4 regions of the Streptomyces sp. NBC_01261 genome follow, and region 3 is predicted to be linked to each of the others. Evidence: riboswitches for the same ligand, from Rfam matches in the RefSeq annotation. Region 3 holds a riboswitch; each other region holds the start of a gene.
What was found. A riboswitch is a leader RNA that binds a small molecule or an ion and turns the genes downstream of it on or off. The one in region 3 is predicted to bind cyclic di-AMP.
Positions count from the first base shown of each region.

Region 1: it holds a riboswitch for cyclic di-AMP, as region 3 does, so the genes downstream of both, OG226_RS41085 (C40 family peptidase) here and OG226_RS22060 (transglycosylase SLT domain-containing protein) in region 3, are expected to answer to the same signal.
Region 2: it holds a riboswitch for cyclic di-AMP, as region 3 does, so the genes downstream of both, OG226_RS29655 (transglycosylase family protein) here and OG226_RS22060 (transglycosylase SLT domain-containing protein) in region 3, are expected to answer to the same signal.
Region 4: it holds a riboswitch for cyclic di-AMP, as region 3 does, so the genes downstream of both, OG226_RS26825 (M23 family metallopeptidase) here and OG226_RS22060 (transglycosylase SLT domain-containing protein) in region 3, are expected to answer to the same signal.

Region 1 is NZ_CP108463.1:9,229,842-9,232,033, reverse strand. It holds gene OG226_RS41095 (ATP-dependent Clp protease proteolytic subunit) at 1-264, shown strand, start outside; gene OG226_RS41090 (hypothetical protein) at 272-580, shown strand; cyclic di-AMP (ydaO/yuaA leader) riboswitch at 920-1,099, shown strand; gene OG226_RS41085 (C40 family peptidase) at 1,103-1,576, shown strand; gene OG226_RS41080 (ATP-binding protein) at 1,682-2,140, opposite strand.
Region 2 is NZ_CP108463.1:6,655,604-6,657,795, forward strand. It holds gene OG226_RS29650 (transglycosylase family protein) at 1-843, shown strand, start outside; cyclic di-AMP (ydaO/yuaA leader) riboswitch at 1,038-1,219, shown strand; gene OG226_RS29655 (transglycosylase family protein) at 1,229-1,924, shown strand.
Region 3 is NZ_CP108463.1:5,035,894-5,038,085, reverse strand. It holds gene OG226_RS22065 (HAD family hydrolase) at 1-576, shown strand, start outside; gene OG226_RS22060 (transglycosylase SLT domain-containing protein) at 696-1,175, opposite strand; cyclic di-AMP (ydaO/yuaA leader) riboswitch at 1,179-1,350, opposite strand; gene OG226_RS22055 (CocE/NonD family hydrolase) at 1,614-2,192, opposite strand, start outside.
Region 4 is NZ_CP108463.1:6,049,175-6,051,366, reverse strand. It holds gene OG226_RS26825 (M23 family metallopeptidase) at 1-806, opposite strand, end outside; cyclic di-AMP (ydaO/yuaA leader) riboswitch at 818-975, opposite strand; gene OG226_RS26820 (PP2C family protein-serine/threonine phosphatase) at 1,210-2,192, opposite strand, start outside.

The sequences.
Region 1 (2,192 bases), 4.2 Mb from region 3:
CGGGTGGTGATCCACCAGCCCTCGTTCCCCGAGCCGATCCAGGGTCAGGCGAGTGATCTCGCCATCCAGGCCGGGGAGTTGGCACGCACGCGGGTCCAACTGGAGGAACTGCTCGCCCTGCACACGGGACGGACGGTGGCGCAGGTGAGCGCGGACATCGAGCGGGACCGGATCATGGATGCCCAACAGGCTCTGGAATACGGGTTGGTGGACCGGATCGTGTCGACCCGCAGGATCTCGCTCACCGAGCCGGGCGGGGAGTGAGCCGACGATGCTGCCGCCGGAACTGCCTCCGCTGCCCGCACTGACACGCGCCGAGGGCGAGTTGATCGACCGTTATCTGGATGTGGCCGACCTGCTCGGCCGTATCAACCCGGCGCACGACGGTGACACGTACCGTGGCCTGAGGGCCGCTCAGGCGCTCGTGGCCAAGGCCACCGAGCTGCGGGACGCGCTGGCGCTGATGCACCAGCGGGGCGAGACCGAACTGCACGCCCCGACTCTCGCGCGGGCGCTGCGCGTGCTGGACGGGGAGCGCCGCACGGCTCGCGTCACCATCCCCGCGTCCTCCGACAGTTGACGGACCCGGAGCCGTCCCGGCCGGGGGCGAAACGAGCCGAACGGCGTACCCCCGATCGGAGTAGTCGCCGCTCCGTCCATACGGCCGTCCGGGTTGCGCAACACGCGTAGCCCCAGGGCCGTATGAAGCGTTCCGGTGCTGGTCCGAGGGCCTGGCACCCCTCGACACCCCTTCGAACACGGGGCTGTCCACCCGAACGGGTGAGTGGTGAGTAACCCCACAAATCCCCGGTTCCGTTGGGCTTTTCGGACATTCATAGGTGAAGATCCCTGTCTGACGACAAGACCCCGCCGCAGCGGCGGGGCGATCCGGGCGGACGCCGAGTCCTGCCGCCACCCGGATGACAGGTCGACAGGAGTGCATCGGCAGGAGTGGAGGACCCAAGCACGACGGGTCGCCGGGACGGTCACGCCATGACCGGGTCGAGCAGCCCTTGGGGTGAAGCCGCGTCAGCGGCCGGGCAACTTTGTCAGCCCGAATCCGACAGGTCATCTTTCACAGGCGGCTGACGAAGGGTTGCGCATGACTGCGCTCAATCGTGTCCCGTCGCTGATGGTCAGGGCCGGTACGGCCTCGGCCTTCGCCATCGCCGCCGTGGGCGGCTCCGTCGTGATACCGGGCGTCGCATCCGACGCCGCGGCCGCGACACCCGCGACGAAGGCACTCCAGGTCGCGGCGTCCAAGAAGGGCGCCCCGTACAGGTACGGGGCCACCGGACCGGGCCGCTTCGACTGCTCCGGGCTCACGCTGTACTCGTACAAGAAGGCAGGCAAGAAACTGCCCCGTACGGCGGCCCAGCAGTACAACAAGTCCCACCACATCTCGGCCAAGAGCCGCAAGGCCGGGGACCTCGTCTTCTTCCACTCGGGCTCCAGCGTCTACCACGTCGGCATCTACGCCGGCAAGGGAAAGATCTGGCACGCCCCGAAGACCGGGGACGTGGTGAGGCTGCAGAAGATCTGGACCAAGAGCGTCTGGTACGGCCGGGTCAGCTAGGGCCTGTCCGAATCTCCCGAGGGGGGTGGCGGCCACCTGACAGGCCGCCACCCCCCTCGGGTGTCCAGGGACGTTCGGGACGGAGGCGTTCGGAAGACGGCGGCTCTACGGCTCCTGCTGGCCCGCCGTGGTCACCGGTCGGGCCGGTACCGTCCAGGGCACCTCGATGGAGACGGTCTTGCCGCCCTCCAGGGTGGGCCGGACCTTGAGTTTGCCGCCGCACTCCGCGGTCAGCCAGCGGATGATCACCATGCCTCGGCCGTTGTCCTGCTGGACGGCGGCCGGCAGGCGTTTCGGGAACCGGGGATGGCTGTCGGTGACCCCGATGCGCAGCCGTTCGTCACGCTCCAGCTCCATGTCCACCGTGAAGGTGGGTGACTGCCCGAAGGTGTGCTGTACGGCGTTGGTGGCGAGTTCGGAGACGATGAGGCGGATGGTGTCGGCGACCTCCGTGTCCGCCGGAAGTCCCCATTCCACCAGGGTCCCGACGACATAGGTGCGGGCGGTGGAGACCGAGGCGGGATCGCTCGGCAGAGTGACGGATGCTTCCAGATGGTCTGCCATGGCGCGGTCGTCCCTTTCCCGCGGGACCGGTGTCCGACACGGAGCGGATGGT
Region 2 (2,192 bases), 1.6 Mb from region 3:
GCCAACTGCGAGAGCGGCGGCTCCTGGAGCATGAACGACGGAAACGGCTACTTCGGCGGCCTGCAGATGACCCAGGACGAATGGGAGAAGTACGGCGGCCTCGCCTACGCCCCGAGCGCCGACCTGGCCAGCCGCTCGCAGCAGATAGCCGTCGCCGAGAAGGTCCTCGACGACAAGGGCACCTCCGCGTGGACCACCTGCGCGCTGCTCTCCGGTCTCACCACCTCCTCGGGTTCGACGGACGTCGACACCGGCCTCGCGAGCGACTCCCCGTCGGCCACCCCGACCGGCTCCTCCGACTCCGGTTCCGACTCCGACTCCGGTTCGTCCGACTCGCCCGCTTCCTCCGGGTTGTCCGACTCCGGCGCCACGGACTCGACTTCGTCCGACGCGTCCGGCGGCGACTCGTCGACCGACAGTCCCTCGCCCACCGCGACGGACAACTCCAGCAAGTCCGACAAGTCCACCACCCCTTCGGTCGGCAACGACTCGGTCGCCGCCTCCCCGAAAATCGACGAATCGGACAACCCGGCCCAGGCGGTGGGCAAATGGAGCCTCGTCGACACCGGCGCGCTCGGTGATTCCGACGACCAGCAGGGCGATCAGCAGAGCACTCAGCAGAGTGCCGGTAAGCATCGCGGCGCCAGTGCCGAGGAGAGCGTGTCGCCGCAGACCTACATCGTCCGCGCCGGCGACTCCCTCGCGTCGATCGCCGACTCCCTTGGCTACGACGGCGGATGGACTGCGCTCTACGCCGAGAACAAAAAGGTGATAGGCGCCGATCCGACCCAGATCGCCGCCGGTCAGACCTTGGACGTCGGTACGGAAGCGGACGAAAAGTAGCAAGAGAACAGCGGGAGTTCGCGTCATGCTTCGCTCGGGAATGTCCGGTTTGATCAAAGTGTGGGATGAGTCTCAGAAGCCCTGATCGTCTTTGAAATTCCGCCGATTCCGTGTCTACGGTCAAGGCCGCTCGTCACCACGAGCCCCGGTTGCCGCACACGCCGAGTCCTGCCAGCGGCCTCCGGGAACAGTCGTCGCGTCAAGCGCCGTAGGCAGGAGCGGGGGACCCAAGGTAAGCGCCGGGCCCGGGAGTTGAGAGACGACCGGAACCGGCTTGGGGTTAAGTCGTGCCGCGTACGAGACGTACGAGCACGGCCGGGCAACTCACACGGCCCGAACCCGACAGCTCACCTCGCAGGCGTCGGTGAGGGGATTGGGATTTTCCATGCTGTTTTCCAGCAAGGGCAAGCACCGCCGTCCGTCCAAGGCCACCCGCGTCGCCACGCTCGCCGGCGTCACCGGTGTCGCGATCGCCGCGCCGCTCATGGCCACCGGCAGTGCCTCCGCCGCCACCGCGTCCGAGTGGGACACGGTCGCCAGCTGCGAGTCCGGCGGCAACTGGTCCATCAACACCGGTAACGGCTACTACGGCGGTCTGCAGTTCTCCGCCTCGACGTGGGCCGCGTACGGCGGCACCGCCTACGCCTCCACCGCGAACCAGGCCTCCAAGTCCCAGCAGATAGCCGTGGCGGAGAAGGTTCTCGCCGCCCAGGGCAAGGGCGCCTGGCCCACCTGCGGCACCGGCCTCTCCGGCGCCTCGTACTCCGGCGGCAGCTCCAGCTCGTCGAGCGGCTCGAACAGCTCCAGCTCCTCCAAGAGCACCACCGAGCGTTCCACGAGCGACACCACCGCCTCCCGCTCCGCCGAGCGCCCGGCCGCCAAGAAGACCGTCACCACCCCGACCGGCAAGAAGGTCAAGAAGGGCGACGGCGAGTACAAGGTCGTCAAGGGCGACACCCTCAGCTCCATCGCCGAGAAGCACAAGGTGAAGGGCGGCTGGCAGCAGCTGTTCAAGCTGAACAAGAACATCATCGACGACGCCGACTTCATCTTCCCGGGCCAGCAGCTCCACCTGAAGTGACCTATCGGTCTCGTAGCTGAACCACAGCGCCCTCACATCCGGGGTCCCCATCATGGAGACCTCGTGAGGGTCACCCCCGTCCCCCACGGGCTCCCCGCTCCGGTGCGTGTTCCCCCGTACGCACCGGGGCGGGGCTTTTTTGCGTCCTCGGCCCGCCGCCCCCGTCCCCATACCCGCCGCTTGCCGGGACTTTTTGTTCCGTTCGGAAACAATTTACTCTCGGTTCTGTCCATCAGGCGGCCGACCGGATGGCCAATCGCCCCGAGCC
Region 3 (2,192 bases):
GCCGGCGCGGACCGTCTGCTCTGGTCGGTCACCCTGGACCGGGAGTTGGCGGAGACCGCGCTCGGCAAGATCGAGGCGGAGGTCGGCCAGGTGTACGCGGCGGTCGACCAGGACGGCGTGGACGGCCTGACGCTGATCGAGCCCGGCTACTTGATGCCGCACCCCACGCTCCCCGCCGTGCGGGTAGGCAGGCGCGACGACCTCTGGTGCGAACCCATCAGCAAGGTGCTGCTCCGTCACCCCGCCCTGGAGGACGACGAGTTGGCCTCCACGGCCCGCTCGGTGGTCGGTTCCCTGGCCTCGGTCACCATGTCGGGCCCCGGCACCGTCGAACTCCAGCCACTCGGCATCACCAAGGCGACGGGACTGGCCCTCGCCGCCCGCCACTTGGGCCTGACGCCGTCCGACACCATCGCCTTCGGCGACATGCCGAACGACATCCCGATGTTCGACTGGGCGGCCCACGGAGTGGCCATGGCCAACGCCCACCCCGAACTCAAGGCGGTGGCGGACGAGGTGACGACGTCGAACGAGGACGACGGAATCGCGCTGGTCCTGGAAAGACTCTTCAGCTAGAACGCCCTGTTTTTAGGGGCGCGGGGCTGTATCAATGTGCGGCTCCGCCGCGCGGGCGCGACCAGCCACGACAGCGCGAGAGCCGAACAGACAACCCGTCGTGGCTGATCCAACATTTTCTAGTAAGCGCCGTACACGTTGTCGATGGACCCGTACACGGCCGCGGCGTAATTGCAGGCGGCGGTGATGTTCGCAACCGGGTCATACGGATCGAACGAAGTCCCGGCAACGTGATACGCGTTGAACGTCGGGTCGATCACCTGAAGCAACCCCTTCGACGGCGTACCGGCCACCGCGTTGGAGTCCCAGTTGTTGATCGCGTACTGGTTCCCGGAAGACTCACGGATCACGTTCCGGTAGATCCCGTTGTACGTACCCGGAATCCCCTTCTGCGCCATGATCGCGAGCGACTCCCGGATCCACCCGTCAAGGGTGTTGGGGTACCCGGCGAGCGTGGTCGAGGCGGTGGTGGTCGACGTGGTGGCCGCGGACGCGGTGGTCGCACCCACGACGGGCAGCGCGAGGATCGCGACACCGGTACCGGCGACGACGACACGGCGGACGAGGCGGGCACGGCGGGACTGAGCGGTTGCAGGCATGACGAGGTTCCTCTCCGTCGCCTGCGAGGTGAGCTGTCGGGTTCGGGCTGGGAGGTGCCCGGCCGCGCCCTTGCGGACGTGACTTAACCCCAAGCCGTTCCGGTCGTGACGACCGGCCCGGCGACCTACCTGGTTCCCCCGCTCCTGCCGTGCGAGAAGTTCGTGACTGGGATGCCGGGCGGCGGCAGGATTCGGCGTTCCGCTCGACAGGCCGGGAAACTATGCGAGAGCACATGTCCGGAACAAGTGGCGGAATCACACCTAACCCCTATTGACCTTGGTCTGAGGCGTATGGGGCACTTGATCCTTTGCGCGAGCCAAGGGTCAATTGTCAAATGCCGTAAGGGAAAACGCGGGCAGACCAGGACACAGGTCACGCACAGAAACGCGTGACCCAAGTCACGGGAGGATTAAGAACGGCAAATCGGGCATTCATCCTCAACTGGCAGTTCTCGGAATCCTTTTCTCCCATGTGCGATGGAAGATCACTTCTTCGCCCTCGGTGCAGATGACCTCGTTCGAGGTAATAAATTCCGTTTCGTCGCAAGTAATCTCCGACCGCGTCCGTACGGTCGTGTCCCATCCCAGCTCCGGCCGGTGCAGCCGGATCGACCAGTCCGACCGGGTGCGCGCCGACAGCGGGTCGGACTCGTCGATCGTGTACGTCTCCAACGCGTCCTCGGTGAATTCGAGACCGTCCGGGTACACGCGCGTGCCGCCGTACCGGGGATCCACCTCCAGCCGCCACTCCCCCTTCGCGACATCCCGTACCACCAGCCGCTCGGGGCGTGGTTCGTCCAGCGTGGCCGGGTGGTTGACCCCGAGCGGCTCGGCCTCCTCGGGTTCCTCGAAACGGATGCCCTCCGTCAACTCCCGCTCCCGCACGGGAAGTTCGAGCGCGCTTCCCTCCGGGTCCAGCGTGAACCCCGCCGCCGACTCCGGCTGCGGCCAGATCCACGGCCAGTACGCCGACGACACCGCGAGCCGGATGCGGTGCCCGGGCGGGAACGCGTGCCC
Region 4 (2,192 bases), 1.0 Mb from region 3:
TCGAGGGTGAGGATCGTGCGGTACCCGTACGACCCGGCCCAGCCCGCCTCGGTGACCGTGCCGCTGTGGATGGCCTTGATCAGCGTGCCGGTGGGAGCGGCGAAGTCGAGACCCGTGTGATACCCGGAGGACCACATCGAGCCGGCCTGGCCGAAGGTGCCGGTGATCGTGTACGAGCCGACCGGCAGCGTGTACTGCTTGGCCAGCGCGGCGAGCTTCGCGGCCTCGGCCTTCTTCTTGGCGGCGGCCTCCGCGGCCTTCTTCGCGTCGTCCGCCTTCTTCGCGGCGTCCTTCTCGGCCTTGGCGGCGGCGTCGTCGACCTGCTGGGCGACGGCCGCCTCGACGGCGGCCTTCGACTTGCCGTCGACCTGCACCTGCTGCGACTCGGCCTGCGCCATGATCCGGTTGCGCAGCAGCTCACCCGCGTCCGAGGCGCCCTTGGCGGTCTCGGTGGTGGTCACGCCGACGCTGCTGAGCGCGGTCGCGGAACCCTTGGGGGTACTGCTGGACGAGTCGTCCAGCAGGTGGCCCACGGAGGGCAGGTCGGGCAGGGAGATGGAGACCGGCGGCTTGCCGGTGTTGGCGCTGGCCATGCCGCCCGCGCTGACGGCGGCTATGACACCGACGCCCAGGACGGTGGAGCTGCGGGCGAATCCTCCGCCACCACGCTGCTTGGCGACACGGTGCTTGCCGCGGTTGGGAAGAACGGTCTCCGCGCTGGGATTCCACTCCTCCCAGGGGCCCTCGTCGGGGCGGTAACCGCCGTAGACGACAGGGGCTTCTGGGGCAGCCTGGTTGGACGCCACGTGGGCGTGCTCCTTTCCTTCCCTCTCGCCTACCGGGTTAGCTGACGGGTTCGGAGCAGGAAGGTCTCCTACGCGCGTAAACCGGTCGTGTTTCCACGGCGGTTGACGAGCGATTCACCCCAAGGTGGTGGTTCCCCGGTTCCCTTTCAGGATTCGGCGCGTGCGCACGGAGCCATCTCTTGTGACGGCTGGGACGACCGCGCTGCGTTATCGAACGTTAATAGACACGGGCGTCCGTTTCCAAGCTGTTCGGCTTGATCATTAACCTTTCCTTGCTGGACGAAGGGCCCACCACCGGCGAAAAACGGGCGAGTTGGCCAAGCCTCAGAATTCCCACAGGTATTGACGGTGTATCAGTTGTTGTGCGGACGGCTCCAGACCGGTCACGGCCCGTGATGTCCGGTCAGGGATGCCGTACGGCGATCATCGCCATGTCGTCCGTCATCCAGCCCCCGGAGTACCGGCGCACCTCCTTGGCGAGGATGCCGAGCAACGCCTCGGGGGTACGGAAGGTCCGGCCGGCCAGCCGCGCCCCGGGGTCGTAGAAGACACCGCGGGAGTCGCGCGCCTCGGACAGCCCGTCGGTGTGCACGAGGAGGGTGGCCCCGCCCGGGAACGCGAACTCCTCGGCACGGTCGGGCCAGACCCCCAACTCGCCCATTCCCAGGGGCAGTGCGGGCTCCTGGACCTGCAACGTGCGGACGGTGCCGTCCTCGTGCAGGAGCAGCGGCGGCGGGTGGCCCCGGTCGACGATCCGTACCACGCCGTCGCCGTGCGGGAGTTCGGCGAGGACGGCCGTGGTGAACCCCTCGAACGCGTCGAGCCCGTCGCGCCGGGTGCCCTCGCGCGCCAGCGCCCGCTCCAGCCGCTGCGCGACCGCCTCCAGGGTCACCTCCTGCTCGGCGGCCTCCCGGAACGCCCCGATGACCACGGCGACGGCGGCGACCGCGCCCATGCCCTTGCCGCGCACGTCACCGACGACCAGCCGTACGCCGTGCGGAGTGTCCTGCACCGCGTACAGGTCGCCGCCGATGAACGCGCCCTCCTGCGCCGCCTCGTACCGTGCCGCGATCGCGAACCCGCCGATCCGCTCGGCCGGTTCGGGCAGGACGGCCCGCTGGGCGGCCTCGGCGATCTCGCGCGCGGAGGCGAGCTGTTCGCTGCTGCGGCGGACCAGGAGGTTGATCAGGACGGCCAGGACCGTGACCGTCGCGACAGTGGCCGCCTCTGTGATCGCGTCCGTGTGGAGGACGATGCCGAGCCTGATGTGGATCGCGAGGACGACGGCGACCGAGGCCAGGCCGGTGAGCACGGTGCCGCGCCGGGAGTAGAGGGGGGCGGCGACGAGCGGGGCGGCGGTGAAGAACGGGGCCGCGGTGAAGGCCT